4 regions of the Klebsiella terrigena genome follow, and region 1 is predicted to be linked to each of the others. Evidence: predicted binding sites of a transcription regulator. Region 1 holds the regulator's gene; each other region holds the start of a gene.
What was found. The regulator CRP, encoded in region 1, controls carbon source genes, mostly activating them, when cyclic AMP is high. The targets are predictions, from matches to a motif close to ATGTGANNNNNNTCACAT.
Positions count from the first base shown of each region.

Region 2: the regulator CRP is predicted to act here: its motif matches at 5,428-5,445, upstream of HCK03_RS00760 (PTS mannitol transporter subunit IICBA).
Region 3: the regulator CRP is predicted to act here: its motif matches at 6,539-6,556, upstream of adhE (bifunctional acetaldehyde-CoA/alcohol dehydrogenase).
Region 4: the regulator CRP is predicted to act here: its motif matches at 6,272-6,289, upstream of msrB (peptide-methionine (R)-S-oxide reductase MsrB).

Region 1 is NZ_CP050508.1:398,148-405,975, forward strand. Features, by position in the region: gene ppiA (peptidylprolyl isomerase A) at 3-572, shown strand; gene HCK03_RS01785 (YhfG family protein) at 682-849, shown strand; gene HCK03_RS01790 (putative adenosine monophosphate-protein transferase Fic) at 839-1,429, shown strand; gene pabA (aminodeoxychorismate synthase component 2) at 1,474-2,037, shown strand; gene argD (bifunctional acetylornithine/succinyldiaminopimelate transaminase) at 2,127-3,347, shown strand; gene HCK03_RS01805 (YccS/YhfK family putative transporter) at 3,337-5,415, opposite strand; gene crp (cAMP-activated global transcriptional regulator CRP) at 5,468-6,100, opposite strand; gene HCK03_RS01815 (OsmC family protein) at 6,407-6,811, shown strand; gene HCK03_RS01820 (phosphoribulokinase) at 6,869-7,738, opposite strand; gene HCK03_RS01825 (YheU family protein) at 7,775-7,828, opposite strand, start outside.
Region 2 is NZ_CP050508.1:153,528-161,355, forward strand. Features, by position in the region: gene lldP (L-lactate permease) at 1-229, opposite strand, end outside; gene HCK03_RS00740 (YibL family ribosome-associated protein) at 510-872, opposite strand; gene HCK03_RS00745 (hypothetical protein) at 1,148-1,372, shown strand; gene mtlR (mannitol operon repressor MtlR) at 1,361-1,960, opposite strand; gene mtlD (mannitol-1-phosphate 5-dehydrogenase) at 1,957-3,105, opposite strand; gene HCK03_RS00760 (PTS mannitol transporter subunit IICBA) at 3,253-5,166, opposite strand; gene HCK03_RS00765 (DUF3302 domain-containing protein) at 5,705-6,067, shown strand; gene HCK03_RS00770 (HlyD family secretion protein) at 6,070-7,206, shown strand; gene HCK03_RS00775 (glutathione S-transferase) at 7,297-7,828, shown strand, end outside.
Region 3 is NZ_CP050508.1:2,253,628-2,261,455, forward strand. Features, by position in the region: gene rssB (two-component system response regulator RssB) at 1-651, shown strand, start outside; gene galU (UTP--glucose-1-phosphate uridylyltransferase GalU) at 847-1,749, shown strand; gene hns (histone-like nucleoid-structuring protein H-NS) at 1,871-2,278, opposite strand; gene tdk (thymidine kinase) at 2,839-3,456, shown strand; gene adhE (bifunctional acetaldehyde-CoA/alcohol dehydrogenase) at 3,643-6,321, opposite strand; gene HCK03_RS10605 (YchE family NAAT transporter) at 6,798-7,445, shown strand.
Region 4 is NZ_CP050508.1:3,410,752-3,418,579, reverse strand. Features, by position in the region: gene yeaG (protein kinase YeaG) at 1-328, opposite strand, end outside; gene HCK03_RS16065 (MipA/OmpV family protein) at 758-1,504, shown strand; gene HCK03_RS16060 (aldo/keto reductase) at 1,596-2,450, shown strand; gene HCK03_RS16055 (DASS family sodium-coupled anion symporter) at 2,549-4,006, shown strand; gene HCK03_RS16050 (D-hexose-6-phosphate mutarotase) at 4,099-4,983, opposite strand; gene gapA (glyceraldehyde-3-phosphate dehydrogenase) at 5,071-6,066, opposite strand; gene msrB (peptide-methionine (R)-S-oxide reductase MsrB) at 6,406-6,819, shown strand; gene HCK03_RS16035 (YeaC family protein) at 6,864-7,139, shown strand; gene yajD (HNH nuclease YajD) at 7,211-7,555, opposite strand; gene HCK03_RS16025 (chitinase ChiD) at 7,705-7,828, opposite strand, start outside.

The DNA.
Region 1 (7,828 bases):
CGATGCTCAAATCAACTCTGGCGGCGGTGGTTGCCGTTTTCGCTATTTCCGCTTTCTCCCCGGCCATGGCAGCAAAGGGCGATCCTCATGTCTTGCTGACGACTTCTGCGGGAAATATTGAGCTGGAGTTAAATAGCCAGAAAGCACCGATTTCCGTCGATAACTTCCTGAAGTACGTGAACAGCGGCTTCTATAACAACACCACTTTTCACCGCGTGATCCCCGGCTTTATGGTGCAGGGCGGCGGCTTCAGCGAACAGATGCAGCAAAAGCAGCCGAACCCGCCAATCAAGAACGAAGCGGATAACGGCCTGCGTAACACCCGCGGCACCATCGCGATGGCGCGCACCGCCGATCAGGACAGCGCGACCAGCCAGTTCTTCATCAACATCGCCGACAACGCCTTCCTCGATCACGGACAGCGCGATTTTGGCTACGCGGTATTCGGTAAAGTGGTCAAAGGAATGGACGTCGCCGACAAGATTTCCCAGGTCCAGACGCATAACGTTGGGCCGTACCAGAATGTACCGTCCAAACCCGTTGTGATCCTCTCCGCGAAGGTTCTGCCTTAAGCTCTTCCGCGCGCGGGCGGCCCACGCTCGCGCCGTTGTTTCGGCCTTTCTGCGTGACCCGAAATTGCTGCTTATACTTGTGGCACAGGGGACGACAAGAGAGGCGAGCATGCGTTCACTCACCGATAAGCAAAAATCCCGGCTCTGGGAACAGACTCGTAGCGTGAATTTTCAGGCCAGCCGTCGGCTGGAAGGCGCCGCTGTGCCTTTGGTGACGCTAAGCGCCGAAGAAGCGCTGGCACGCCTTGCTGAGCTAAGGGGGCGTCATGAGCAGTAAATTTGGCGATGGCCGCGATCCCTATCTCTACCCCGTACTCGACGTATTGCGCAATCTTCCCGGTATTCGCCAGGCCCGGCGGCTCGAGCAGGTCATGCTGGAGATAACCTCCCTACGTGCGGCGACGATTCCCCTGGGGCCGCGCGGGCGCGGGCTGCCCTATCTCTGCGCGATTCACCATCAGCTCTACCAGGATATTTTTGCCTGGGCCGGACGGTTCAGGGAGATTGATATCTATCAGGGAGATACGCCTTTTTGTCATTTCGCATGGATTGAAAAGGAAGGTAACGCGCTGATGCGGGCTCTGGAAGAGGAGAACTATCTTAGCGGCCTCGACCGCAGCGCTTTTATTACGCGCCTGAGCTGGTACTACGGTGAAATCAATGTGCTACACCCTTTTCGCCTCGGCAGCGGGCTGGCGCAGCGTATTTTCTTTGAGCAGCTGGCCATTCATGCCGGCTTTATTCTCGACTGGCGCGATATCGATCCTGAGGCGTGGAGCCGGGCTAATCAGCTGGGGGCCATGGGCGATCCGCAGCCGCTGGAAGCGATCTTTGCCAAAGTGGTAAGCGAAGCGTGAGAATCTGAGTAGAATAGCCCGGTTTTGTTTTTTCCGGAGCCGCTATGATCCTGCTTATCGACAACTATGATTCTTTCACCTGGAATTTGTACCAGTATTTTTGCGAGCTGGGAGCTGAGGTGCTGGTTAAGCGTAACGATGAGCTGACGCTGGAGGAGATCGCGACGCTGGCGCCGGAGAAAATCGTTATCTCACCCGGGCCCTGCACGCCGGACGAGTCGGGGATCTCCCTGGCCGTCATCGGGCATTATGCCGGGAAGGTGCCGCTGCTGGGCGTCTGCCTGGGGCATCAGGCTATCGCCCAGGTCTTCGGGGCGACCATCGTCCGTGCCGCCAAAGTCATGCACGGAAAAACCTCCCCTATCAGCCACGACGGACGCGGCGTGTTTCAGGGATTAAACAATCCCCTCACCGTGACCCGCTACCACTCTCTGGTCATTGACCCGGATACCCTGCCTGAGTGCTTCGACGTGACGGCCCGCAGCGAGAGCGGAGAGATTATGGCCATTCGCCATCGAGAGTGGGATCTTGAGGGGGTGCAATTTCACCCGGAAAGCATTCTCAGCGAGCAGGGGCATCAGCTGCTGGCAAACTTCCTCAAGCGTTGATTTGTAGTTGCCATTGACTGATTTTTTATGCATATTTTGTGATTATAATATCATAATCATTTTTGCATAACGAAGAAGGATGGCATCACATGGCAACTGAGCAACCGGCAATTACCCGCGCCACGTTCGATGAGGTTATTTTGCCGATTTATGCACCGGCAGAATTTATTCCGGTAAAAGGTAAAGGTAGCCGCGTATGGGATCAGCAGGGCAAAGAGTACGTTGATTTTGCGGGCGGTATTGCCGTCACGGCGCTCGGTCATTGCCATCCGGCGCTGGTTGCGGCGCTGCATGAGCAGGGGGAAACGCTGTGGCATACCAGCAACGTTTTCACCAACGAACCGGCGCTGCGCCTGGGCAGAAAGCTGGTCGATGCCACCTTCGCCGACCGCGTGGTGTTTATGAACTCCGGCACTGAAGCCAACGAAACGGCATTCAAGCTGGCGCGCAACTACACGATCACCCGCCATAGCCCCTATAAAACCAAAATCATCGCCTTCCATAACGCTTTCCACGGTCGTTCGCTGTTTACGGTCTCCGTTGGCGGGCAGCCGAAATATTCTGACGGCTTCGGGCCGAAGCCGGCGGATATCATTCACGTACCGTTCAACGACCTGCACGCGGTGAAGGCGGTCATGGACGATCACACCTGCGCGGTGGTGGTTGAGCCGATTCAGGGCGAAGGCGGCGTGATGGCTGCGACCCCGGAGTTCCTCAAAGGGCTGCGTGAGCTTTGCGATCGGCATCAGGCGTTGCTGGTGTTTGATGAAGTGCAGTGCGGAATGGGGCGTACCGGTTCGCTGTTCGCCTATATGCATTACGGCGTGACGCCGGATATCCTGACCAGCGCGAAAGCGCTCGGCGGCGGTTTCCCGATTAGCGCCATGCTGACCACCCACGATATTGCCAGCGCGTTCCATGCCGGCTCCCACGGTTCAACCTACGGGGGTAATCCGCTCGCCTGCGCCGTCGCCGGTGCGGCGTTTGATTTGATTAATACGCCTGAGGTACTGGACGGCGTCAACGCGAAGCGCGAACGCTTTGTACAGCATCTGCAGCAGATTGACGCCCGCTTCGATCTGTTTAGCGATATTCGCGGTATGGGGCTGTTGATCGGTGCGGAGCTGAAGCCGCAGCATCACGGCCGGGCGCGTGATTTCCTGTATGCCGCGGCGGAAGCGGGGGTTATGGTGCTCAATGCCGGGCCTGACGTGATGCGCTTTGTGCCTTCGCTGGTCATTGACGATAGCGATATTGACGAAGGAATGGCGCGCTTTGCACAGGCGGTACAGCGCGTACTTAGCGCTTAGTTGCGCGTAGCCAGATGCCGTGATGCGGGCGCTGACGCCATGCCACCGATGAGATGGTGTGCATGGTGTTCAGATGATCGAGGATCCGCTGCAGGTGCTGCTCCATGGTGCTCAGCGGGCCGCGGGGCACGTCCGCATCCTGCGACTCCATAATATTCACCTCGCCGGCGCTACCCGGCCCGTCGGTATCCAGCCGCTGCTGACAGCGCTGTAGCGCAATCTCACAGGATTCAAGATAGCGCCGGGCCAGATCCGGCGTCAGCATATTGTGCTCGCGGGCCAGCGTGGTCATGGCGTTGATATGCTCGACAATAAACTGGCTATGGGTGACCCATAGCTTCATATCGTCAAGATATTGCGAGTTAAAGCCGGGCTCCTGCATCGCCTGATTCAGCGAGTTATACAGCGAGTTGTGTGCCTGGTTGACGCGCATCCGCCGATAGGCCAGCGCCGGCGCCTGGTGATCGTCGCTGAGAATAAGGCGGATGGCCTCCTGGTCCGCCTCCAGCGCGTCGTGGGCGTTTTTACGCAGCAGGCCGCTTTGCCACTGTGGCCACAGCCATACCATCCCGCCGAAGGCAATCAGACACCCGATAAGCGTATCGATAAGCCTGGCGACAATAAACTGCTCGCCGTTAAGCGTCAGCAGCTGCAGGGTATAAACCGCCGTGACGGTAAAGCCCACCATCGCCCAGCCGTAGCTCTTGCGAATAATCAGATAGCTCAACAGCGTGATAATTAGCATCGCGGTCAGCGTATAGCCCTCAGGGACGTGAAAGTGCAGCGTCAGTCCGGCAATCACCAGGCCGGCGAGGGTCCCTGCCGCCCGGTGGACGATGCGGACCCGCGTTGCGCCGTAGCCGTTCTGGGTGACGAAAAGCACCGTCATCAGGATCCAGTAGGGTTTGGGCAGGTTTAGCGCACTGCCCATCAGGCTCGCGGCGGTGAGCATCACGCAGATCCGGGCGGCGTTGCGTAAAGCCGGCGATTTGTAAGAGAGATAGTTTTTCAGCGCAGGCAGTAGCGGCAGGCGCCGTTCCTTATCGGCCATCAGGTTACGTGGGTACAGCGGACGCTGGGTGCGCAGCACCCGGGCAAGGCGGCTGAAGTGCCATGCGCAGAATTGCCCGACCGGGTTGTCGGGGTGCTGAGAGGCAATCTTCTCCAGGGCGCCGATCTGCTTATCCATGTTAAAGCGCTGCGGATAGCGGTGGTAGAGGATGTCATCCGCCAGCACCCTTAGCCGCGCGGCGACGGTTTGCGCATTCCAGCGGATTACCGCTTCCGCGTGGCTGCGTTCGACCAGCTTCTGCACCTCTTCCGGCTGATGCAGGCTGACGGAAATATGTTCCTGCAGATCGAGGGCAACCTGAAACGCCCGCAGCAGGCGCTTATGGTCGCTACGCTGATTGGCCGCCAGCATATGCATCTGCTGGTAGCACTGGGTGATCAGGTCGACGACCTTTTGCTGACGGGTCAGCAGCGGAGGCAGCGAGGTTGCCGGGTCGATATGCTGGGTCAGCAGGCTGTATTTGGCTTCACAATAGTTGGCCAGCTCCCGGTAGAGCAGGCTTAGCGATTCGCGCAGCGGCTGCTCGCGCCACAGCCAAAACCAGAACCAGTTGAATAGCCCGTACCACAGCGTGCCAAGCGCGTAGATCAGCAGCGGTTCCCAGATCGGCATATTGCCGGCGAGGCTCAGAGTAAAGATGGCGGCAATCAGCGAGGCGGGCAGCAGCCTCGCGTGCAGCGAGCTGATTTCTGCCGTGACGCCAAGGAGCAGGGTCAGGCCGCTGAGAATTAAAGGGAGCGGGATATCGTGCTGGAGAAGGAGCTGAACGATCAGGCTGCAGCCGGCAAAGAGCGAGCCGCCAATAATCAGGCGTTTAAAGAAGCGCTTATGCGGTGTATCAAGACCGGCGACGTTGCAGCATGCGGGAACCAGCGAGAACAGCAGACCCTGCTGCAGATGGCCGAGAAGGAGGCCTATTGCGACCGGCAAACACAGCACCAGCGTTTGCCGCAGTGCGTAGTTGACTTCCGGGTGGTAAATCAGCCTGCGCCACATAGAGGGAAAACAAAAACGGCGTGTTGCAGGAGCAACACGCCGTTTTATCAGCTTAACGCGTGCCGTAGACGACGATAGTTTTACCGTGTGCGGAGATCAGATTTTGATCTTCCAGCATCTTCAGAATACGGCCAACGGTTTCACGTGAACAGCCGACGATCTGACCGATTTCCTGACGGGTAATTTTGATTTGCATACCGTCCGGGTGGGTCATGGCGTCAGGTTGTTTTGCCAGGTTCAGCAACGTCTGGGCGATACGGCCGGTGACGTCGAGGAAGGCAAGGTTACCGACTTTCTCAGAGGTAACCTGCAGACGGCGGGCCATCTGCGACGAGAGACGCATCAGAATATCCGGGTTAACCTGGATTAGCTGACGGAATTTTTTATAGGAGATTTCGGCCACTTCACATGCGGTTTTCGCACGTACCCAGGCGCTACGCTCCTGGCCTTCTTCAAACAAGCCTAATTCACCGATGAAATCGCCCTGGTTGAGGTAAGAGAGAATCATCTCTTTACCTTCTTCATCCTTGATGAGCACAGCCACAGAGCCTTTGACGATGTAGTACAACGTTTCTGCTTTTTCACCCTGGTGGATCAGCGTGCTTTTAGATGGGTACTTATGAATGTGGCAATGAGACAAGAACCATTCGAGGGTAGGGTCTGTTTGCGGTTTGCCAAGCACCATGCGCGGTTATCCTCTGTTATAAGCTATCTCCGGGTGCCGACACTACACGGCATCCGGGCATGCAATCGTATTGTTTCCCTATGCCTGGGAAGCTGGCTGGTGATTTTTCTTCAGCCTGTAATGTGAATTCCTCTGCATACATGCAGTACATCAATGTAATACTGTAGCATCCTGACTGTTTTAGCATAGCTTTTGCCGCGTGTCTCCTGGTGTCTCGCTTCAGCATGATGCAGGTCGCCTTCCGTTGCGAGATTTGTTATGTACGTGTAATCTGTCAGGAAAATTGCAACCTTGGAGTTAAATTTTATGCAAGCTCGTGTGAAATGGGTGGAAGGGTTAACCTTCATCGGTGAGTCGGCTTCCGGCCACCAGATTTTGATGGACGGTAACTCCGGGGATAAAGCGCCGAGTCCGATGGAAATGGTGCTGATGGCCGCCGGCGGCTGTAGCGCCATCGACGTGGTCTCAATTTTGCAGAAAGGACGTCACGATGTGACCAACTGTGAGGTGAAGCTGACCTCAGAGCGTCGGGAAGAGGCGCCGCGCCTGTTTACCCACATCAACCTGCACTTTATCGTGACCGGCCGCGAGCTGAAGGATGCGGTCGTTTCGCGAGCGGTAGACCTGTCGGCGGAGAAATACTGCTCGGTGGCGCTGATGCTGCAAAAAGCGGTAAATATCACGCATTCGTACGAAGTTATCGAGGGCTAAGCCGGAAGGCCAGCCCGTGGCCCCGGTTTGCGTCGTGCAGCCGGGGTGTTTACCGGCTTAACCGATCTTTTTCCCTGCCATCAGCCGTTCAACCAGCGGCGCCATGATCAGCTCCATCGCCAGCCCCATTTTGCCGCCCGGTACCACCAGCGTATTGATATGCGAGATAAACGACCCTTGCAGCATCGCCAGCAGCCACGGGAAGTCGATATCCTGCAGGTTGCGGAAGTGGATCACCACAAAGCTTTCATCCAGCGAGGGAATACCTTTAGCGGCGAAGGGGTTCGACGTATCAACGGTGGGAACCCGCTGGAAGTTGATATGGGTACGCGAGAACTGCGGGGTGATGAAGTTAATATAATCTTCCATTGAGCGGACGACCGAATCCATCACCGCTTCGCGAGAGTGCCCGCGCTCGCTGGTATCGCGGATGAGCTTCTGGATCCACTCCAGGTTGACGATGGGCACGACGCCCACCAGCAGGTCGACATTGTGCGCCACGTTGTGCTGCGGGGTGACAACGCCGCCGTGTAGCCCTTCGTAAAACAGGACGTCGGTCGGCTCCGGCAGCGGCTGCCAGGGCGTGAAGGTGCCCGGTACCTGATTCCACGGCACGGCCTCGTCATAGGTATGCAGATATTTTCTCGACTGGCCGGTTCCGCTGCGTCCGTACTCGAGGAAGGTGTTTTCCAGCAGGCCGAAGTCGTTTGCTTCCGGGCCAAAATAGCTGATGTGCTTCCCCTGATCCCGCGCTTTGCGGATCGCCATGTCCATTTCCGGGCGGGTGTAGCGATGGAAGCTATCGCCCTCGACTTCGGCGGCACGCAGGTTCAGCTGGGCGAAGATTTTGCGAAAGGCGAGGCTGGTGGTGGTGGTTCCCGCGCCGCTGGAGCCCGTGACGGCAATCACCGGATGTTTGGCAGACATATCAACTCCCAGATTAAACGATGGTGTGGCGCCGCCTTAGCCGTGGAACTGCTTGCGGGGCATGATGTTGACCGTCTCGTGCAGCTCTGA
Region 2 (7,828 bases), 240 kb from region 1:
GGCCGTAGAAGAAGCCGTAAACCACCGAGGTCAGCGCGCGATCGACCGGCATTTTATAGAACAGCAGCGCCACCGACAGCGCAATCGCGACGGTCCAGGTAGCGGCAACGTACCCTTTGAGCTTGAGCTTTATCAGGGCAAAAAAGAAAAACAGAATCGGTAGCGATGCGATAAAGCTTGAGAGCCAGATATTACCGGCCGGATCGTAATTTTGTTGCCAGATGCTCATGCAGGTCTCCATCGGGCCACCACGATGCTGTGCTGAGTCTGCGCTCCTTGCAGGTCACATCGTTTGTAAAATTGGCCCAGCCAATAGGGGGTTGTAGGGTTAGCGACAACGAATGGTTAACCAAATGTTATTAATGAGCAATATGGTTGTGACGAAAAATGATGGATATGTGAACTATTTGACGGTTTAAGAAATAATTGGTTGGGCCAATCGGAGCGGTGTGAAGAGGGAGCGTCTTGAGAATGGAAAATCCCCTCTCCGGGCGGAGAGGGAAGGGGGATCAGAAGGCGATTTTAGAGAAGCCGGTCATTTCCGTGAGCTTCATTTCGCGACCCAGCGCGGTCATCGGGTGCACGATAACCAGGCCACGCACGCTTTTTTTCAGCTTGCCCATATCGGCCTGCTCTTTTTTGGTGATCGCGCGGCGGTGCGGCAGGCTCATGAGCTTTTGCGCTTCTTTGCTCAGCTTCTGGCCCTGAACATCGCGCAGGCGCTCGATTTCCGCTTCAATGGTCTCTTTTTCTTTGTCCAGCTCGGCGTATTTGTCCGCAGCTTCAACCAGCGACATATCGGCCTGCTGATGACGGATGGCGTCGAGACGGTCGCTCAAACGCTTGATTTCATTCTTTTCGACTTCATTCATGGTGATTTAATCTATTAATAAAGGGGGTTCGACGCCATATAGTATGGGCTGTGAGTGCTGTTGTGGGTAGTTATTTATCGAAATCCCGCGGCTTTTCCCCGCGAAGTATCCTGCAAAGTAAATTCTAATCACTTGAATACTAAAAGTATTATTAATAAAATAGCGCTGAGTTTCGATTCTGTGAAGCTCGACGAAACATAAGCACGTTTTCCTTAACCTCGACCCTTTTTTTAGCTAATTCTTAATAAGAGTATCCTTAAGAAGAGGAGGGCATAATGGCGAAAATTGGCGACGGCGTACCGCATATTATCGATAAGACGGTTGATTTTATGGCTTCAAGCCAGGCTTTTATGGAGTATCTGAAGAAATGCCCGCGCTTGCAGCACGTGCCGCGCGATATTCCGCAAAATAAAGAGGCGCTGTTTCTCAGTCGTCTGGAGTATTACAGGCAGCTGTATCGGCCAACCTGCGATGAGCATGAGCGGGAATCAGAGCGTTAGTTTCTGAAAAGCTTTTTTTAAGCTGATTCTCGAAATCAGCTCGGTCAGAGACAGCATCATCGTTGAGCGTACAACCTGCTGGTAGCGCAGCTTCTGCATTGCCAGCAGTTCTTCATCACTCTCATCAAACAGCGGCAGAGGCGGCAGCGCGCTGACGCAGTGCAGCTCACCAAAAGGCCCGAGGATCTCGTCGTCGGTAAAACCGTACTCGTTACCGTCGTGGTTGAGCTCTTCGCGCAGGGCCATAAGCAGCTCGGCGTCTTCGTATTCGGCGCGACTAATCACCCCAAGGCCGTAAATCAGCTTCAGGCGTACGGAAAGGTCGCCCAGCGGCCCGTCGCCGTCCAGCAACGGTTCCACTGCGTATTTCACCGCGTAATCATCTTTGCGGAATACCTGAAGCACCAGGATATTAACCGCCTCAGTGAGTAGCTCGACGGCGGCGATCAGGAAGCTTCGTACGGTTTTGCCAGCATTCAGACGCTCAAGCACGCGGTTTTCAAATGCCTGTGTTTCTTCCATTATTGCCTGCATATCTGACAGGAGTAGTAGTGGGCGCGGTTCGTGCCGCGCCTGTTCGTGCCTCATTTGATGGCGTTATAGTCGTTAACGGCCTCCAGCACCACGTCGCTTGCGGCATCCAGACCGGAAATCTGTGCCAGCGCAGCCTGCGGGCCTTTCTCGGCAATCAGCGCTGCCAGCTCCTGCGCCTGCGGGTCTTCAGCGCAGCGGAAGTGCATCGCAGCGGCGATCCCCTGCACCAGGTTTCGGTGCGGCAGAGCGTATTCCAGCGTGCCGAGCAGCGGCTTAATCAGGCGGTCGCCCGCGCTGAGTTTACGCAGCGGCTGGCGGCCAACGCGCTCAACGTCATCTTTCAAATACGGGTTCTCGAAACGACCAAGAATCTTCTGGATATAGGCGGCGTGCTTCTGGGCATCAAAGCCGTAGCGTTTGATCAGTACCGCGCCGCTCTCTTCCATGGCCCCTTTGACGACGGCGCGAATTTTCTCATCGAGGATCGCGTCGCGAATCGTCTGGTGACCCGCCAGTTTTCCGAGGTAGGCGGTTATAGCATGTCCGGTGTTTAAGGTGAATAGCTTACGCTCGACAAATGCCATCAGGTTGTCGGTTAACTCCATGCCCGGAATGGCGGGCAGAGCGCCCTTAAACTGGGTTTTATCGACAATCCATTCGCTGAAGGTCTCCACGGTGACTTCCAGCGGATCGTGGGTCGCGGACGCGGACGGCGGCACAATACGGTCAACGGCGGAATCGACGAAGCCAACGTGGGCTTCAACCCAGGCTTTGTCTTCTTCGGCCAGCGCGTTAAAGACGTGGCCCTTCAGCTGGGTGGTTCCGCGTACCATATTTTCACAGGCAATGATGTTCAGCGGGGCTTCAAGCCCCTGCGCCCTGCGCTTTACCAGCCCTTTAGCAATGGCCGGGGCGATGCGCTCCAGCACGACCGGGCCGACGGCGGTGGTGACCAGGTCAACGCTGGCAATCAGCTCAACGACCTCATCGCCGATGCTGCTCACGGCGTTGACGCCGGATACGGTATCCACCTGCTCATTTTCGCCGACCACGTGAACCTGATAGCTATGACGGGCGTTAAGGGCATCCAGAACGACCTGATTCACATCGGCAAATGTTAAGGTGATTCCCGCGTCGGCCAGCAGTTTACCGATAAAGCCACGCCCGATATTACCTGCGCCAAAATGTAATGCTTTCATAGTATTAACCTTCAATTAATGTTTTTACCTGAGAGGGCTGGGGTGAGGCTTTTCCCTCACCCTAACCCTCTCTCCGCATGCGGAGAGAGGCTTGTCTCTTTCTCGTTATCCCGGACGCCGGCGTCGGCGCCGCGTCCGGGCAACGGGCTACGCTTTGTTCAGCAGCGCCAGCACTTCTTCTACGCTGGTGGTGTGCGTCAGGCGCTCAATCACCGTCTCATCGTCCAGCGCGTTGGTCAGGCTGGTGATGACCTGGATGTGTTCGTTGTTGCGGGCGGCGATGCCGATGACCAGACGGGCAATGTCATCTTCCTCTTCGCCAAAACGCACGCCCTGCGGGTACTGACAGAACACCACGCCGGTTTTCAGAACGCGATCTTTCGCTTCGATAGTGCCGTGCGGTACCGCGATGGACTCACCCAGATAGGTGGAGGTCAGCTTTTCGCGATCCAGCATCGCCTGCACGTATTCCGGTTCAACGTAGCCGCCTTTAACCAGCTGCTCACCGGCAAAGAGAATGGCTTCTTCTTTGGTCGCCGCGTGACGACCGAGGAAGATATTTTCCGCCCCGAGCCTGAACAGCTGAGTGTCGGCAGCGTCAAAGCTGTCCTTCAGGCTGCCGCGAACCTTCTCTTCGTTATCGGTATGACGCTGCGCCGCGACCAGGCGTTCGGTCAGGCTGGTGTACAGGCCGCTGTCGAGGAAGTTGGTCAGCGAAATATGCTGAGCCTGCGGTACCTGGCGCATGGCGCGTTCGGTCAGGTCGCGGTGGGTAATCACCAGGTCAACGTCAGGCGGCAGGTTGTTAATCGCACAGTTGGTGACGGAGATATTGCCCAGTCCCGCATCCTGTACTTTCTTACGCAGCACGCCTGCACCCATGGCGCTGGAACCCATACCGGCGTCGCAGGCAACGATGATTTTGCGCACGTGGCTCAGGTCGTTAGCAACATCGCCGGCGGCCAGCGGAGTCGCCGCGCCTTTGGAAGCTGACTTCATATCCTGCATACGGCGGGTGGCCGCATCGATATCATCTTCTTCTTTCACTTTGCTGGTTTTCAGCAGAATGGCGGAGACCACGAAGGAGACGGCCATAGCGGCAACAATCGCCGCGATGTTGGCAAAATAGGCACCTTTCGGCGTCATTGCCAGCACTGCCAGGATGGAGCCCGGAGAAGCCGGAGACACCAGGCCACCGTTGAGGATAGTCAGCGTGAACACGCCGGTCATACCGCCGAGGATAACGGCGAGGATCAGACGCGGATTCATCAGCACGTACGGGAAGTAAATTTCGTGAATACCGCCGAGGAAGTGGATGATTGCCGCGCCGCCTGCTGACTGCTTGGCATTACCGCGACCAAAGAACATGTACGCCAGCAGCACGCCCATCCCCGGACCCGGGTTCGCTTCAATCAGGAAGAAGATTGATTTGCCCAGCTCGTGGGACTGCTGAATGCCCAGCGGCGAGAAGATACCGTGGTTGATGGCGTTATTGAGGAACAGGATTTTCGCCGGTTCTACGAAGATAGACGCCAGCGGCAGCATGTCGTGCACCACCATGAAGTTAACGCCTGCCGCCAGTATTTTGGACAGGACTTCAACCGCAGGGCCAATGCCGAGAAACGCCAGAATCGCCAGGATCATCCCGATGATGCCGGCGGAGAAGTTGTTCACCAGCATCTCGAAGCCGGACTTAATCTTACCGTCTACCCAGCTGTCAAAATGCTTAATCGCCCAGCCGCCCAGCGGACCGGCAATCATTGCGCCGAGGAACATCGGCATATCCGCGCCGACGATCACGCCCATTGTGGTAATCGCGCCGACCACGCCGCCGCGCTCGCCGCCAATCAGCTTACCGCCGGTGTAACCGATCAGCAGCGGCAGCAGGTAGGTAATCATCGGGCCGACCAGCTTCGCCAGCGTTTCGCTTGGCAGCCATCCTGTCGGAATGAATAGGGCGGTGATGATACCCCACGCGATAAACGCGCCGATATTTGGCATCACCATATTGCTAAGGAAACGACCAAAGCTTTGCACCTTGATCTTGATATCGGATGACATAAAACACCCCTTTTTCTGTTTTGCTTATCGCGTAGGCTAAAAGCCTGAGGCTTGTTGTTAATGTGGCGGCAGAGGAAGCCGGACCCTGATTGATAAAGCGAAATCTGGCACTGAATCGGAGAACTGTCCAGTGACCGGGTCTTTGTGTGATCTGTGTCACGTGAATATAGGCGATCGCGCGGTGTATATAGTGACTCACGTCACATAATGGCTGTGCAAAAAAGCGGCTTAGGGATAATTTGGTGCCGAAAATGCGCTTTAATGTGACAAAGATCGCAATTTTGTATCTGTGAATAATTGTTTATATGTGATGTTAATCACAAAATATCGTGACTTGTTTTTAGCGCCTGTGATCTCAGACAGATTCGCCATCGTTTCATCCGTCGAAATGTAACGGCAACCCGCCTCGCGCTGGCGATCGATTTTTTGCGCCATATGGTAAAAATGAGATGCGTGAATTATGATCAAATCATCAGTCAGGGTTCTATTTGACTGTCTACACATTGATATAATTTATTAGCGTAAATTCGAGGAAAATATGTTTCTCAATTATTTTGCGCTGGGCGTTCTGATCTTCGTATTTCTGGTTATCTTTTATGGAATTATCATCCTGCATGATATTCCTTACCTGATCGCGAAGAAGCGTAACCACCCACATGCAGATGCTATTCACGTCGCCGGCTGGGTAAGCCTTTTTACCCTCCACGTTATTTGGCCGTTCCTGTGGATCTGGGCCACGCTCTATCGGCCCGAGCGCGGCTGGGGCATGCAGCATCGCCCGGACGGAAGCCTTGCAGAAACGACAGAAGAACAGGACCTGGCGCAGCTCCAGCAGCGTATTGCCGACCTTGAGAAAAGAGTCGCTGAACGCCACTCTTCCGCCCGATCCCCGGAGAAATAACCATGGATCTGCTGATTATTTTGACGTACGTGGCGCTCGCCTGGTCAATATTTAAAATATTTAAAATCCCGGTAAATAAATGGACGGTACCCACCGCAGCGCTCGGCGGGATATTTATTGTTAGTGCGCTAATCTTATTAATGAACTACAACCATCCCTATACTTTCACCGCGCAGAAGGCGGTTGTCTCTATCCCTATTACGCCCCAGGTCACCGGCGTGGTCAGCAGCGTGACGGATAAAGCGAACCAGCGGGTGAGTAAAGGCGAGGTGCTCTTCACTATCGACCCCGTGCGCTATCAGGCAAGGGTGGACAGGCTGCAGGCCGATCTGGTCACCGCGCTGCACGGTATTAACAACCTCAAGGCGCAGCTCTCGGAGGCGCAGGCCAATACCGTTCGCGTTTCCGCAGAACGTGACCGGCTTTACAAAGACTATCAGCGCTACCTGAAAGGCAGCCAGGCGCGGGTGAATCCGTTTTCTGAAAGCGACATTGATAACGCCCGCCAAAACTACCTCGCTCAGGATGCGATGGTGAAAGGCTCGGTGGCGGAACAGGCGCAGATACAAAGCCAGCTGGACAGTATGGTTGGCGGAGAGCAGTCGCAGGTCGTCAGCCTGCGGGCGCAGCTGACCGAGGCAAAATATAACCTCGATCAGACCGTTGTTCGCGCGCCGAGCAACGGCTACATCACTCAGGTGCTGATTCGTCCCGGAACCTACGCGGCGTCGCTACCGCTGCGCCCGGTGATGGTGTTTATCCCCGAACAGAAGCGGCTGATCGTAGCGCAGTTCCGGCAAAACTCGCTGCTGCGGCTGAAAAACGGCGATGACGCTGAGGTGGTCTTTAGCGCCCTGCCAGGGCAGGTCTTTCACGGCAAGCTGACCGCTATTTTACCGGTGGTGCCCGGCGGCAGCTATCAGGCGCAGGGCGCGCTGCAGTCGCTGACCATGACGCCGGGCTCCGATGGCGTTCTGGCAACGATTGAGCTCGATCCGAATGCCGACGTCGAGGCGCTCCCGGACGGTATTTTTGCCCAGGTTGCGGTCTACTCTGACCATTTCACCCACGTTTCGGTGATGCGAAAAGTCCTGCTGCGTATGACCAGCTGGATGCACTATCTCTATCTGGACCATTAAGGCGAGTCCCGGCAGGCGGGCGCGAAGTCTCCCTGCCATTTGCCTGCTCCTGAACCATACTTAGATTTTTGTTGGCGAAAGGAGCAGGCAATGAAACTGATCGGCAGCTACACCAGTCCCTTTGTGCGCAAAATTTCCGTCATACTGCTGGAAAAAGATATTCCCTTCGAGTTCGTCAATGAATTCCCCTACAGCGAGGCCAGCGGCGTCGCAAAATATAATCCGTTAGGCAAGGTCCCGGCGCTGGTCACCGATGACGGTGAGTGCTGGTTCGACTCGCCGATTATCGCGCAATATCTGGAACTGCTCGGCGTGATGCCGGATATGCTGCCGAGCGATCCGAAGGCGGCGCTGAAAATACGCCAGCTGGAGGCGCTGGCTGACGGCGTGATGGAGGCGGCGCAGGCGCTGGTGCGAGAAAAGGCGCGTCCGCCGGCGCAGCAGTCGGAAACGGAGCTGCTGCGCCAGCGCGAGAAGGTGGCCCGCGGCCTGGATGCGCTGGAGGGGTACGCGGCCGACGGCACCCTGCGCGGCGATGAGATTAACCTGGCGTCGATCTCAGCGGCCTGTGCTATCGCCTATCTTAACTTCCGCCGCGTGGCACCGGGCTGGTGCGCGACGC
Region 3 (7,828 bases), 1.9 Mb from region 1:
GCCTGCCTCTATCCCCACATGTTCAGCTCGCGTGTGGAAGAGGAGGAGCGGCTGTTTGAGGACTGGGATGCGCTGGTCAGCGACCCGAGCGCCGCGTCCAGGCTGCTGCAGGAGCTACAGCCTCCGGTGCAGCAGGAAATATCGCACTGCCGCATCCACTATCGCCAGCTGGTCACCGCTGACAGGCCTGGCCTGGTTCTCGATATTGCGCCATTATCAGAAAATGATTTGGCATTTTACTGTCTGGATGTCACACGAGCAGGTGATAATGGCGTTCTCGCGGCGCTGCTGCTGCGCGCGCTGTTTAACGGTCTACTTCAGGAACAGCTTGCTCATCAAGGCCAGCGCCTGCCGGAAATGACCGGGCTGTTAAAGCAGGTCAACCAGCTGCTTCGTCAGGCGAATTTGCCGGGGCAATTTCCGCTGCTGGTGGGTTATTACCACAGCGGGTTGAAAAATTTGATTTTGGTATCGGCGGGGTTAAACGGCACGCTCAATACCGGAGAACATCAAATACAGATTAGTAATGGTGTACCGCTTGGCACATTAGGTAATGCTTATCTCAACCAAATTAGCCAGCGCTGCTCCTCGTGGCAGTGCCAAATTTGGGGGGCTGGCGGCCGTTTACGCCTGATGTTGTCTGCGGAATGAACAGTTAAGTTTATTTTCACGCTGGTAGGATTACCGCTCTCTCTTTGGCAGTGATACTATCGATGGGTTTTATACGTATAAGTCCTAATTCGAGAAAATCCGCACCTTTCAGACCAGGCTTACCTGGATGGGCTGATATACTGGGTGCGTTATTATTATGACTAGTTTAAAAAACATACAGTCCAGGAGATTTCAATGGCTGCCGTTAATTCTAAAGTAAGAAAAGCTGTTATCCCGGTTGCGGGATTAGGCACCAGGATGCTGCCCGCTACCAAGGCTATTCCGAAAGAAATGCTGCCACTGGTAGATAAGCCTTTAATTCAGTATGTTGTTAACGAATGTATTGCGGCCGGGATTACTGAAATTGTTCTGGTAACGCACTCTTCCAAAAATTCTATCGAAAACCATTTCGATACCAGTTTTGAACTGGAAGCAATGCTGGAAAAACGTGTAAAACGTCAGCTTCTGGAAGAAGTCCAATCTATTTGTCCGCCGCACGTCACCATTATGCAGGTTCGTCAGGGCCTCGCTAAAGGCCTTGGCCATGCCGTGCTGTGCGCGCATCCGGTCGTGGGCGACGAGCCGGTGGCGGTTATTCTGCCGGACGTTATCCTGGATGAGTTTGAATCCGATCTGAGCCGCGATAACCTGGCGGAAATGATCGCTCGTTTCGACGAAACCGGATCCAGCCAGATTATGGTTGAGCCCGTTGCCGACGTCACCGCCTATGGCGTTGTTGATTGCAAGGGACAGTCCCTGCAGCCGGGTGAAAGCGTGCCGATGGTTGGCGTGGTGGAAAAGCCGAAAGCCGACGTTGCACCTTCCAATCTGGCCGTCGTTGGTCGTTACGTGCTGAGCGCGGATATTTGGCCGCTGCTGGCTAAAACTCCTCCGGGCGCAGGCGATGAAATCCAGCTGACTGATGCCATCGATATGCTGATCGAGAAGGAAACGGTTGAAGCCTACCATATGAAGGGTAAGAGCCATGACTGTGGTAATAAACTCGGTTACATGCAGGCTTTCGTTGAATATGGCGTGCGCCATAAAACGCTCGGCGCAGATTTTAAAGACTGGCTGGAAAAAGCAATCGCTAAGTAAGTAATCGTTATCTTTAGATATCAGAGCCGGGGTGCAGGTATTGTTCCCCGGCTTTTTTATCGCCGTAAGTTAAGATAAAAAAAATCCCGCCGAAGCGGGATTTTTCAAATCTGACGATTTATTACAGCAGGAAATCGTCCAGAGATTTGCCCTGCTCATCCATCGCTTTTTTGATCACTGCCGGGGTGCGGCCCTGACCAGTCCATGTTTTGGTTTCGCCGTTTTCATCAACGTAGCTATATTTCGCCGGACGTGCTGCGCGTTTGGCTTTGGTGCCCGCTTTAACTGCAGCCATGGTGCTCAGCAGTTCATTCGGGTCAATACCATCAGCGATCAGCATTTCACGGTATTGTTGCAGTTTACGAGTACGCTCTTCAATTTCTGCAGCCGCAGCGCTTTCTTCTTCGCGACGTTCGTTAACGACAACTTCTAATTTTTCCAGCATTTCTTCTAGCGTTTCAAGGGTGCATTCTCTCGCCTGCGCACGAAGAGTACGGATGTTGTTCAAAATTTTAAGTGCTTCGCTCATTGTAGTAATCTCAAACTTATATTGTGGGGTGGTTTGTTGAACTAATAATAGAGCGATATAATCAGATGTGCAATAGGGTAGAATGTAAGGAATTCAAAATTACTTGTTATTTGTCCCGGTAATTAATTAATTTAAGTTAAATTTTTCGTGCCAGTTCACATCTTTCTCGCTTATAGCTTAACCGGCGCCGCAAGCTAAAACCCTGAGATAGTATGCTTTTCCCAGCGGCCAGGGAGTAAAATTATACTTTGCAGGGATAAATATCCCCCTTCAGTATTAGCGCATTAGTTACAGTGATGTTTAATATAAAACGCTGAACAAAATCCGTTATAACCGCCTGCAAAATGCACCGATTCGCACGAAAGGACAACTGCTCCAGCCGGTTGCACCCCGCGGTGAGGGCAAATAACCGATGGCCTGATTGTATTAAGAGGCTTAATCTTTCAGAAGCCGGCTGGCGCAACATACACCTCCCGCCCATCCCTGAAGGGGCCGACAGCGGCAGAAAATATGCTACAATCCTGCCGCGATTAAACACATTTATTGGGGTTATGCAGCCGATGGCACAACTTTATTTTTACTATTCTGCAATGAATGCAGGTAAGTCGACTGCGCTACTGCAGTCCTCATACAATTATCAGGAACGAGGCATGCGTGCCTTAGTTTATACGGCTGAGATTGATGACCGCTTTGGTTCCGGTAAGGTCAGTTCAAGAATTGGACTCTCATCGCCGGCCCGGCTGTTTAACCCGCAGACTTCATTATTCGCCGAGATTAGCGATGAGCACGCAAAGCAGCCGGTTCATTGTGTATTAGTCGATGAGAGCCAGTTTCTGACCCGTGAGCAGGTGCATGAGCTATCCGAGGTTGTTGATGGGCTGGATATCCCGGTGCTGTGCTACGGCCTGCGTACTGATTTTCGCGGGGAGCTGTTTATCGGCAGCCAGTATTTATTAGCCTGGTCAGATAAGCTGGTTGAATTAAAAACGATCTGTTTTTGTGGCCGTAAGGCGAGTATGGTGCTGCGCCTCGATCGGGAAGGGCGGCCGTACAACGAGGGCGAGCAGGTAGTTATTGGCGGCAATGAACGCTACGTATCGGTCTGCCGTAAACATTATAAAGAGGCCTTAAAAGAAGGTTCTCTAACGCTTGTGCAAAACAAGCAGCGCTCCTGCTAACCTCCCTCCGTCGACCCCACTCAGGCGCGCACCAGGCGCCTGATGACGTCCCAGTGTAATTCCCGCATATATTGCGGTTTGTTGCTTCAGCGTCGCTCTGCGTCAGTTGTGCGACCCCTGGCAAAATAGTGGCGAAAAAAAAGGCCTCATCAAAAGATGAGGCCTCGTATTGATTACCGGCGTAAATTAAGCGGATTTTTTCGCTTTCTTATCGGCTTTCGGTGCTGCAACAGTCTCTTTCTTCGCGGCAGCTTCGCCTTCGCTGAACTCGTTACCGTAGAAGGTATCGAGCAGAATCTGTTTCAGTTCGGCAATCAGCGGATAGCGCGGGTTAGCGCCGGTGCACTGGTCATCGAATGCATCTTCAGACAGCTTGTCAACGTGGGCCAGGAAGTCAGCTTCCTGCACGCCAGCTTCGCGGATTGACTTAGGAATACCCAGTTCAGCTTTAATGCTTTCCAGCCATGCCAGCAGTTTCTCGATTTTCGCTGCAGTGCGGTCACCTGGTGCGCTCAGGCCCAGATGGTCAGCAATTTCTGCGTAGCGGCGACGAGCCTGCGGACGGTCGTACTGGCTGAATGCGGTCTGCTTGGTTGGGTTATCGTTCGCGTTGTAGCGGATAACGTTACAAATCAGCAGGGCGTTCGCCAGGCCGTGCGGGATATGGAACTGAGAGCCCAGCTTGTGCGCCATCGAGTGACATACGCCGAGGAAGGCGTTCGCAAACGCGATACCGGCAATAGTCGCTGCACTGTGCACGCGTTCACGCGCTACCGGGTTCTTAGAACCTTCATGGTAGGACGCCGGCAGATACTCTTTCAGCAGCTTCAGCGCCTGCAGAGCCTGGCCGTCGGAGAACTCAGATGCCAGTACGGAAACGTAGGCTTCCAGGGCGTGAGTCACGGCATCCAGACCACCGAAGGCACACAGGGACTTCGGCATATCCATGACGAGGTTAGCATCGACAATCGCCACATCCGGAGTCAGCGCGTAGTCTGCCAGCGGATATTTCTGACCGGTCGCATCGTCGGTAACGACCGCAAACGGGGTCACTTCAGAACCGGTACCGGAAGTGGTAGTGACGGCGATCATTTTCGCTTTCACGCCCATTTTCGGGAACTTGTAGATACGTTTACGGATATCCATAAAGCGCAGCGCCAGGTCTTCGAAGTGGGTTTCCGGATGTTCGTACATCACCCACATGATTTTCGCCGCATCCATCGGGGAACCACCGCCGAGGGCGATGATGACGTCCGGCTTGAAGGAGTTGGCCAGGTCTGCACCTTTACGTACCACGGTCAGAGTCGGGTCAGCTTCAACTTCAAAGAACACTTCGGTTTCAACGCCGGATGCCTTCAGCACGGAGGTGATCTGGTCAGCATAGCCGTTGTTGAACAGGAAGCGGTCGGTCACGATCAGCGCGCGTTTGTGACCATCAGTAATCACTTCATCCAGTGCGATTGGCAGAGAGCCACGACGGAAGTAGATAGATTTCGGAAGTTTGTGCCACAACATGTTTTCAGCTCGCTTAGCAACGGTTTTCTTGTTGATCAGGTGTTTCGGACCAACGTTTTCAGAGATGGAGTTACCACCCCAGGAACCACAACCCAGAGTCAGGGAAGGCGCAAGCTTAAAGTTATACAGGTCACCGATACCACCCTGAGAAGCCGGGGTGTTAATCAGAATACGTGCGGTTTTCATCATTTGGCCGAAGAAGGCCACGCGAGCAGGCTGGTTATCCTGGTCGGTGTACAGGCAGGAGGTATGACCGATACCGCCCATCGCCACCAGTTTTTCAGCTTTATTCACGGCGTCTTCGAAGTTTTTGGCGCGATACATTGCCAGGGTCGGAGACAGTTTTTCGTGAGCAAACGGCTCGCTTTCATCAACGTCTGTCACTTCACCAATCAGAATTTTGGTGGTGGTCGGAACGGTGAAGCCTGCCAGTTCGGCAATTTTGTATGCCGGCTGACCAACGATAGCGGCGTTCAGCGCGCCGTTTTTCAGGATGATGTCCTGAACCGCTTTCAGCTCTTTGCCCTGCAGCAGGTAGCCGCCGTGGCTGGCGAAACGTTCACGAACGGCGTCGTAGACGGAATCAACAACGACAACGGACTGTTCAGATGCACAGATAACGCCGTTATCGAAGGTTTTGGACATCAGTACCGACGCAACGGCACGTTTAATGTCAGCGGTTTCGTCAATAACAACCGGCGTGTTGCCTGCACCTACGCCGATAGCCGGTTTACCGGAGCTATAGGCCGCTTTAACCATGCCCGGACCACCGGTCGCAAGGATCAGGTTAATGTCTGGGTGGTGCATCAGGGCGTTGGAGAGCTCAACGGAAGGCTGGTCGATCCAACCGATCAGGTCTTTCGGTGCGCCGGCAGCAATAGCAGCCTGCAGAACGATGTCAGCCGCTTTGTTGGTGGCATCTTTAGCACGCGGATGCGGAGAGAAGATGATCGCGTTACGCGTTTTCAGGCTGATCAGTGATTTAAAGATTGCTGTAGAAGTTGGGTTCGTCGTTGGGACGATACCGCAAATAATACCGATAGGTTCTGCGATGGTGATGGTACCAAAGGTATCGTCTTCGGAGAGAATACCGCAGGTCTTTTCATCTTTATAAGCGTTATAGATGTATTCAGAAGCGAAGTGGTTTTTGATCACTTTGTCTTCGATAATGCCCATTCCAGATTCGGCAACGGCCATTTTTGCGAGAGGGATTCGAGCGTCAGCGGCGGCCAGAGCGGCTGCACGGAAGATCTTATCAACTTGTTCTTGAGTGAAACTGGCATATTCACGCTGGGCTTTTTTTACGCGCTCTACAAGTGCGTTAAGTTCAGCGACATTAGTAACAGCCATAATGCTCTCCTGATAATGTTAAACTTTTTTAGTAAATCAGTAGCTCGATTCGACAGTATAGACAGGCGGTTAATAGCTTGCATCTAAATGTTAACGTATCGAATTTTGCTCTGCTGACTTCACCGATTTACTAAAGAAGCTTTATTTCTTTATCCTCAGGTACTGCCGGCTTGCACTCTTTGGTGTGAACAAGATTACTCACTTCTGAGTACGATTTATGTGATTTAGATCAATTTTATGTGAAGCTGACACCTTTCAGCAGGCTATTTTATGACCACTTAGATCAAGTGTAATGAAAAGGTATGCTGAATAAATGAATAAAACGTCTAAAAGAAACAAGTATATAACATACACACTTTATCACTAAGCTATGCATTTTTGAGATGAATTATGCTGTTAAAAAGCGTATCTTCTGCGCGAATATTTTATGACACCCACTGTCAACAGCCATATTTAATGATGCTGCGGAGCGCACTGTGACTCTACCGTTGTTTGATTTTTCAGCTTATTTCAAGTTTTTCATCGGGTTATTTGCACTGGTTAACCCGGTTGGCATCATTCCGGTCTTCATTAGTATGACCAGCTACCAGAGTGCGGCGATCCGTAACAAGACCAACCTGACGGCGAACCTTTCCGTCGCCATTATCCTGCTGACCTCGCTGTTCCTCGGGGACGGTATTTTACAAATCTTCGGTATCTCCATTGATTCATTCCGTATTGCCGGGGGGATCCTCGTCGTCACCATCGCGATGTCGATGATTAGCGGCAAGCTCGGGGAAGACAAACAGAATAAGCAGGAAAAGTCAGAGACGGCTATCCGCGAAAGCATTGGCGTAGTGCCGCTGGCATTACCGTTGATGGCCGGCCCAGGGGCGATTAGCTCCACCATTGTTTGGGGAACGCGTTACCACACCGTTGCCCACCTCTTTGGCTTCTCGGTGGCGATTGCGCTGTTTGCCCTGTGCTGCTGGGGGATTTTCCGCATGGCACCGTGGCTCGTTCGCCTGCTTGGGCAAACCGGGATTAACGTGATAACGCGTATTATGGGGCTGCTGCTGATGGCCCTCGGGATTGAGTTTATCGTTACCGGTCTGAAGACCCTTTTCCCGGGTCTTCTGGTCTGATGTACCGCGTTGCGCGGGGCCTGAGGCTCCGCGCTTGCTCTATTATTAGCAAAACATATCAATAAAGCTGATATAGACGAGAAGAATAACTTTCCGTGATGATGTTTTATTTCTTTTAATATCAATTTGTTAGCTGTTTCCTCCGCGTTCTTCCCTCTCTTTTCCGCACCGCCACCACTGTTATTTTCTTCACATCATTCTCTGGTGCTTGCCGTTAGATAATTGAAATGATATTAGTAATTTCATAACAGCGGCAGATGAATGTGCTAAATAATAACCGATTGTTAAATTTTCGTACAAAAAAGCGCCTTTTCACCCTTTGGCGGCATGCGGAACGACATATTTTTTGTATGTAAATGATAAATAACTACTTTAGTGCTCCT
Region 4 (7,828 bases), 2.6 Mb from region 1:
CCAGCAGATACAGAATCTGTTTCTTCTCTTCCAGACCTTGTGCGGCATGCTTCAGGTAAGAAACGATCTGCTCAATGGCATCTTCCATGCCGTAAAACTCTTCAAATGCCGGATAGCGTGCGACAACCCGGTTTGAAAAGAGACGGGACAGCCTTGGCTCCAGGGCCGTATCGACCATTGCGGGTTCACCAATGGCCATCAGTAGCCTTTCTGCCGCGTTGGCATAAGCACTGCGATCTTGCCGGCAGATGGTAAGAAACTCCTGCAGTGTGAACTCTTCGTCCTTGGCAGCTTCATAACGCTGGCGATAGTGATCGAATATATTCATGGCATGCCGTCCTTTCGTATTTAGCACAAGTTGAGAGCGTTCATATGAATAGTGGGTGCTCCCGGAAGAGGTAAGCAGAGCGCGACGTCTACTGATTCTCCAGCAACCCTTATGCCAGGTTGTCGACGAGATTAAGATAACGCGCCCTGCAATGACGCCTTCTAAATTAAAGCGTAGATGCATTTAGAAAACTTGCATGCAGCGAAAAATCAATTTCAATGACATATCAATAACTCATCCCAAAAAGGGCCGCTATTTCGCACGTCTTGCCGGGGACCTTCATCCTGTTGTCATGAAGCCGCAGGTATGGGCTCGCGTATTGACGAGTGAGTGAGTCATTTTTTGTAATGACGGGTAAAGAATTTGAGGCATGAGGCCTACGACGTTAAACTGCCTGCGCGGATTATTTGACAAACGGGAATATGGATTGTGAAGAAGATCAAATCTCTGGCACCAGGCGTGTGTCTTTTGGCTTGTGTCTCGGCAGCGCACGCCGACGGGAAGTTAACGCTGGGGGCCGGCGTGGGTATCGTCGAAAGCCCGTATAAGCAATATGACGTTGACGTTTACCCGGTGCCGGCTATCAGCTACGAAAGCGATAACTTTTGGTTCCGCGGCTTAGGCGGCGGTTACTATTTATGGAATGACGAGACCGATAAGCTGTCGGTTACCGCCTACTGGTCGCCGATGTACTTTAAGCCCGGCGACAGCGACAGCGAGCAGATGCGTAAGCTGGATCGGCGTAAAACGACGATGATGGCCGGGCTCTCCTATGTGCACAATACCCAGTATGGCTTCCTGCGTACGGTGCTGGCCGGCGACACGCTGGACAAAAGCAACGGCATTACCTGGGACATGGCCTGGCTCTATCGCTATACCAACGGCAACCTGACCTTAACGCCGGGTATCGGTATGGAGTGGAGCAGCGACAACCAGAACGAATACTACTACGGCGTCTCGAAGCGCGAATCCGAGCGCAGCGGCCTGCGCAGCTACGACCCGGATAGCAGCTGGAACCCGTATCTCGAACTGTCGGCAAACTATCGCTTCCTCGGCGACTGGAGCGTGTACGGCGTGGCGCGCTACACCCGTCTGTCCGACGAAATCACCGACAGCCCGATGGTGGACAAATCCTGGAGCGGCCTGATTTCTACCGGGATCACCTACACTTTCTGATAGTGCATCTTTATAGAGATATCTGTGCATCAAAACAGGGCGTAATGCCCTGTTTTGCATTACGGTGGTGCAATAGTGACAGGAGGTAGCGATGAGCGTAAAAATGCGCCGTTTCGGCGACCAGCAGGCGGTTCCCGCCATCGGGCAGGGAACCTGGTATATGGGGCAAAGCAGCGCGCATCGTGCGCAGGAAGCGGCTGCACTGCGAGCGGGCGTTGAGCTCGGGCTGACGGTTATCGATACCGCCGAAATGTACGCTGACGGCGGGGCGGAAGAGGTGGTGGGCAAGGCGATTCACGGCCTGCGCGACCGCGTGACGCTGGTGTCCAAAGTCTATCCCTGGCACGCCGGCGGGCACAAAATGCGCGAGGCCTGTGAAGCCAGCCTGCGTCGCCTGAAGAGTGATTATCTCGATCTCTATCTGCTGCACTGGCCGGGGGAGTTCCCGCTGGCCGAAACCGTCGAGGCGATGGAGGCGCTGGTTGCCCAGGGCAAAATTCGCCGCTGGGGCGTCTCCAACTTCGATACCGACGATATGCAGGCGCTGTGGCAGGTGCCCGGCGGCAGACGCTGTGCGACCAACCAGGTGCTGTACCATCTGGCATCGCGCGGCATTGAATACGATCTGCTGCCGTGGTGTCAGCAGCAGCAGCTGCCGGTGATGGCCTACAGCCCGCTGGCTCAGGCCGGTCGCCTGCGCGACGGTCTCATGAATCATCCCGCTCTCAACGGCCTGGCGCGGGAAAAGGGCGTCACGGTCGCGCAGCTCCTGCTGGCGTGGATCATCAGCCACGAAGGGGTGATGGCGATCCCAAAAGCCGGGAGCATTGCCCACGTCAAAGAGAACGCTGCCGCGCTTGAGTTGGTGCTCGATGAGAACGATATCGCGGTGATGGAACAGGCCTTTCCGGCGCCGGGGCGCAAAACGCCCTTAGATATGGTGTAAGGGTGCTGATTTTGTAACGGTATCTACGTGATTCGTTGATGGATATCAATGCTCAGCCGTGCTTCTCCTCCTAAAGATAAAAGAAAAAGGAGAATCACATGACTGAACCTAACAAACCCCTGGACGTGAAGCTGGCTTTTCCCCTCTGGAAAGCCGCCCTGACAATCCTGTTCGGCGCACTTATCTGGTTTATCCCTCCCCCCGATGGGTTAGCCATTCACGCATGGCAAATGTTTGCTATTTTTACCGCAACGATCTTTGCCATCATCCTGAAGGTAATGCCGATGGGGGCGGTGACGATGATCGCGCTGATCGTCTCCGCATTTTTAGGGGTAACGCCTCTCTCGCCGGGCAAGAGCGACAAAGTCGCGGCGCTGTCCGGCTTTGCCAACGGTACGATCTGGTTGATTGGTATCGCGATGTTTATCTCCCGGGCGGTGATTAAGACCGGGCTGGGCAAGCGGGTGGCGCTGTGGTTTATTTCCAAATGCGGCTCAAGCATGCTGGGCGTCGCCTATGGTCTGGCACTTTCTGACGTGGTCCTCGGGCCGGGTATTCCCTCGGCATCGGCGAGGGGCGGCGGCATTATGTATCCGATCACGCAGTCCATTGCCACCGCCTACCAGTCGGAGCCCGGCCCGACGGCCAGAAAAGCCGGCGCCTTTTTAATGCTCTGCGTTTCTCAGATTGACGCCATCGTCTGTACGATGTTTTTAACGGCGATGGCGGGTAACCCGCTGATCGCCGAACTGGCGAGAAGCCAGGGCATTGAAATCACCTGGACGACCTGGTTTGTCGGCGCGATCGTGCCGGGGATCGCCTCGCTGATCCTGCTGCCGCTGGTGCTGTACGCTATTTATCCGCCGCAGCTGAAGAAAACGCCGGAAATCCCGGCGATCGCCAGAGAAGAGCTGCGCAAGATGGGGCCGATGTCGCTGGCGGAAAAAATCCTCGCGCTTGATTTTGTCCTGCTGATCCTGCTCTGGACGGTGGGCGACATTTTCTTTGCCATTCCCGCCACCCTTTCCGCGTTTATTGGGCTGATGGTGCTGCTGGTCAGCAATATTATGTCGTGGAAAAATATCATCGAAGAAAAAACGGCCTGGGATACGATGTTCTGGTTTGCCGTGCTGGTGATGATGGCCAACGCGCTCAATAAATACGGCATGATTAGCTGGATATCTGAGCGAATTGTCGGCTACGTCGGCCACTTTGCATGGATAACGGTGTTTTTACTGCTGGTGCTGGTCTATTTCTATACCCGCTACTTCTTCGCGTCGGCGATGGCGCATATTTCCGCGATGTATCTGGCGTTTCTGGCCGTTGCCGTTTCCGTCGGCGTCCCGCCGCTGTTCGCCGCCCTGGTGCTGGGCTATACCTCTAACCTGTCGATGGGCCTGACGCAGTACTCTGGCGGCCCTGGGCCTGCTCTGTTTGGCTCCGGCTATAACACCGCGGGTCAGTGGTGGGGCGTCAGTTTCGTGGTGTCGGTGGCGTCTATTCTCATCTGGCTGGTGCTGGGAGGCGCGTGGATGAAGCTGGTGGGGTTCTGGTAACGCGGCAGCGCCTGCGGCGTCATGCGTAAAAAAACAGGGCCATTACGCCCTGTTTTTGATCCTGCGTCTGTGGCTCAGGAAGCGCTGCGGTTTTAGCGCCGCGTGACGCGAATAGTCTGCGCCAGGCGAGACGGCTTCTCTTCGCTGGCTTTCTGCGGCTCGGTAACGCAGCAGGTTTCGACGCAAACGAAGGTTTTGTAGCCGTCGTCCGGCATATCGCCCATGCTCATGGACAGCGCCGGGCCTGGGTTCCAGCCCACCACGTTGTGGTGATGATGATGGACAACGTCAATGCTGCGGTTCAGCGCGCCGTCGTGGATAACGCTGCAGGCATCCGCGTTGAGATAGACGCGGTCGGTGCGATCCGGGAAGGTCTCTTCGCCGTTGCTCAGCACGCCTTCCTGGGCGTTGTTCACCTTATCGATATAGCGATCGCCGAGGCCGCTGACCTTCACCGCCGCGATATCCCCAACGTTGAAGTAGCTGTGCAGGGCGGAGGTGGTTTCAAATTCGCCGTGCGCTTCCAGTTCGATTTCGCAGGTTTTACCCAGCTTGAAGCGCGCGTACAGCGTAAATTCGTGCGGCCAGTACTGACGGGTCTTATCGCTGCTTTTCAGTTCGAAGGTCAGCATCACGCCGCTTTCATCTTCATCATGGCCCTTCAGCGTCCACGGCAGATTGCGGGCGAAACCGTGGGAGGGAAGGCCCTGCTGTGCCGACGGACCAAACCACGGCCAGCAGACAGGCACGCCGCCGCGCAGCGCGACGCCGGTTTTAAACGGCGTGTTCCCGCTCAGCCACAGCACCTCTTCTTCTCCGGCTGGTTTCCAGGAGAGCAGGTGCGCGCCCTGGTAGGCGACGGAGGCTTTGACCAGCGGATGGTCAACGACAATCAGCTCGAGATCGTCAAGCTGGCGGCGGGAGAGGGTAGGGGTAACTTGTTCAATAACCGGGAGAGCAAATATTTTGTTAATCATGGTGCAATCCTTGGTGTGCAGGTACTGAGTTAAGCCATAAAAAAAGGCGACCGAAGTCGCCTTTTTGGATCAGGTTCTCATCTCAACTTATTTGGAGATGTGAGCGATCAGGTCCAGAACTTTGTTGGAGTAACCAGTTTCGTTGTCGTACCAGGAAACCAGTTTCACGAAGTTGTCGTTCAGTGCGATACCCGCTTTAGCATCGAACACGGAAGTGCAAACTTCGCCGTTGAAATCGGTAGATACAACGTCGTCTTCGGTGTAGCCCAGAACGCCTTTCATTGCGCCTTCGGAAGCAGCTTTGATTGCTTTCTTAATTTCTTCATAAGAAGCAGCTTTTTCCAGACGAACGGTCAGGTCAACAACGGATACGTTCGGAGTAGGAACGCGGAACGCCATACCGGTCAGTTTGCCATTCAGTTCTGGCAGTACTTTACCAACTGCTTTAGCAGCACCGGTAGAGGACGGGATGATGTTCTGGGATGCGCCGCGGCCGCCGCGCCAGTCTTTGTGAGACGGGCCATCAACGGTTTTCTGAGTTGCGGTGGTCGCGTGAACGGTGGTCATCAGCGCTTCGACGATGCCGAAGTTGTCGTTGATAACTTTAGCCAGCGGTGCCAGGCAGTTAGTGGTGCAGGATGCGTTAGAAACGATGTCCTGGCCTTCGTATTTGTCAAAGTTAGCGCCTTTAACAAACATCGGAGTGTTGTCTTTGGACGGGCCAGTCAGAACGACTTTTTTCGCGCCAGCAGTGATGTGTTTACGAGCGGTTTCGTCAGTCAGGAACAGACCAGTTGCTTCAGCAACGACGTCAACGCCTACTTCGTCCCACTTCAGGTTAGCCGGATCGCGTTCAGCGGTAACACGGATTTTTTTACCGTTAACGACCAGATGACCGTCTTTCACTTCAACGGTACCGTTGAAACGGCCGTGAGTGGAGTCATACTTCAGCATGTAAGCCATGTAGTCAGCGTCTAACAGGTCGTTGATTGCAACGATCTCGATGTCAGAACGTTCTTGAGCAGCACGGAAAACAATGCGACCGATACGGCCAAAACCGTTGATACCTACTTTGATAGTCATATATTCCACCAGCTATTTGTTAGTGAATAAAAGGTTGCCTGTAAAATTACAAAAACCTTACGCAGCGTCAAGCGGAATCGTGTCAATCATTGCGACAAATCAATCCTGAGCACACCTTTGCGCGATCGATTTGCCTCACTCTCCCTTTGAGCCCAATTCCATATGGGGACTGCGCGCGGAATTTTAAAGGTCGTTAAAGATAAAAATGTGATTTGCATCACAATTATCTAGCTGCCCATCGGCATCGAATAAGTTTAGAACAAAAGTCCACGCTTCATTGTTAATGTTTTGTTAGAATCGAGCGGTTAAAGTTGTCCTTTCACAGCGAGAAGCATGCACATGTCGAATAAACCCTCCTCGGACGAGCTCAAAAAAGAGTTGAGCGAGATGCAGTTTTACGTGACGCAGAATCACGGCACCGAGCCGCCGTTCACCGGCCGACTGCTCCACAACAAGCGAGACGGCGTCTACCACTGCCTGGTGTGCGACGCGGCGCTGTTTCACTCGCAAACCAAGTACGATTCAGGATGCGGCTGGCCGAGCTTTTTTGAGCCGGTGAGCGATGAGGCTATTCGCTACCTGAATGATTACTCCCACGGTATGCAGCGCACGGAAATTCGCTGCGGCAAATGCGATGCTCACCTTGGGCACGTCTTCCCGGATGGTCCGCAGCCGACCGGCGAGCGTTTTTGCGTAAATTCGGCGTCGTTAAGCTTCAACGACGATGATAACGGCGAGCAGATCAAGGGTTAGAGAAACGATTCAGCAAATTATTCCAATGCGGAGTTGAGCGGACGATGGATATCGAGCAAATTATCGACAGTATGACCCCGGAAGTTTATCAGCGTCTGGCCACGGCGGTGGAGCTGGGAAAATGGCCGGATGGGGTGGCGCTAACCCCGGAGCAGAAAGAGAACAGCCTGCAGCTGGTGATGCTGTGGCAGGCGCGACACAACGTCCAGGCCCAGCATATGACGATTGATACCAACGGGCAGATGGTGATGAAGAGCAAGCAGCAGCTGAAGGTGGAGTTCGGCATTACGCCAGAACCTATTGCGACGTTTAAATCCTGAGCGGCTGGCGCGGGGATGCTTACGCAGGCCCGGCGGGTTTCGCCGCCGGGCGCTGAAGCTTTACGAACCGGTTACTTCTTGTTCATCATCGCTTTAAGATCGGCAAACGGGTTATATTTCGCCTCACCGACGCTCTTCTGCGCGTCTTCGCCCGCCACCACCGTTGAACCATACTGATCGGCTTCCGTGTACTTGGAATGCTCGTGGTCGTGACAGTACAGGCACAGCATCTCCCAGTTACTGCCATCTTCCGGGTTGTTGCCGTGATCGTGATCGATATGGTGCACGGTCAGCTCACGCAGGTTCGAATAGACAAATTCACGGGAACAGCGTCCGCAGACCCACGGGAAGAGTTTTAGCGCCTTTTCGCGATAACCGACTTCCAGACGGGCGTAGTTTTTGGGGATAAAAGCCATAAAGCCCCATGCCTCCTGTAGCAAATGAAAAGCTGCGCCAAAGCCTGGCGCAGCCGATTGCAACAATCATAACCTATCCCAGGACGCGACACACCTCATCTCCTCCAGAGCGCCGAGTCCCGCGCTGCGGGGCCGTAACGGTCCGCAGGCTAGTGCTTAATGCCTAACGACTCTGCCAGCTGTTTAGCCAGCTGATTTTGCTCGTCGGCGCCGTACTCCCAGAACATCGCCCCTGCCAGCCCCTTACTCTTGATATAGTCGGCCTTGAGGGCC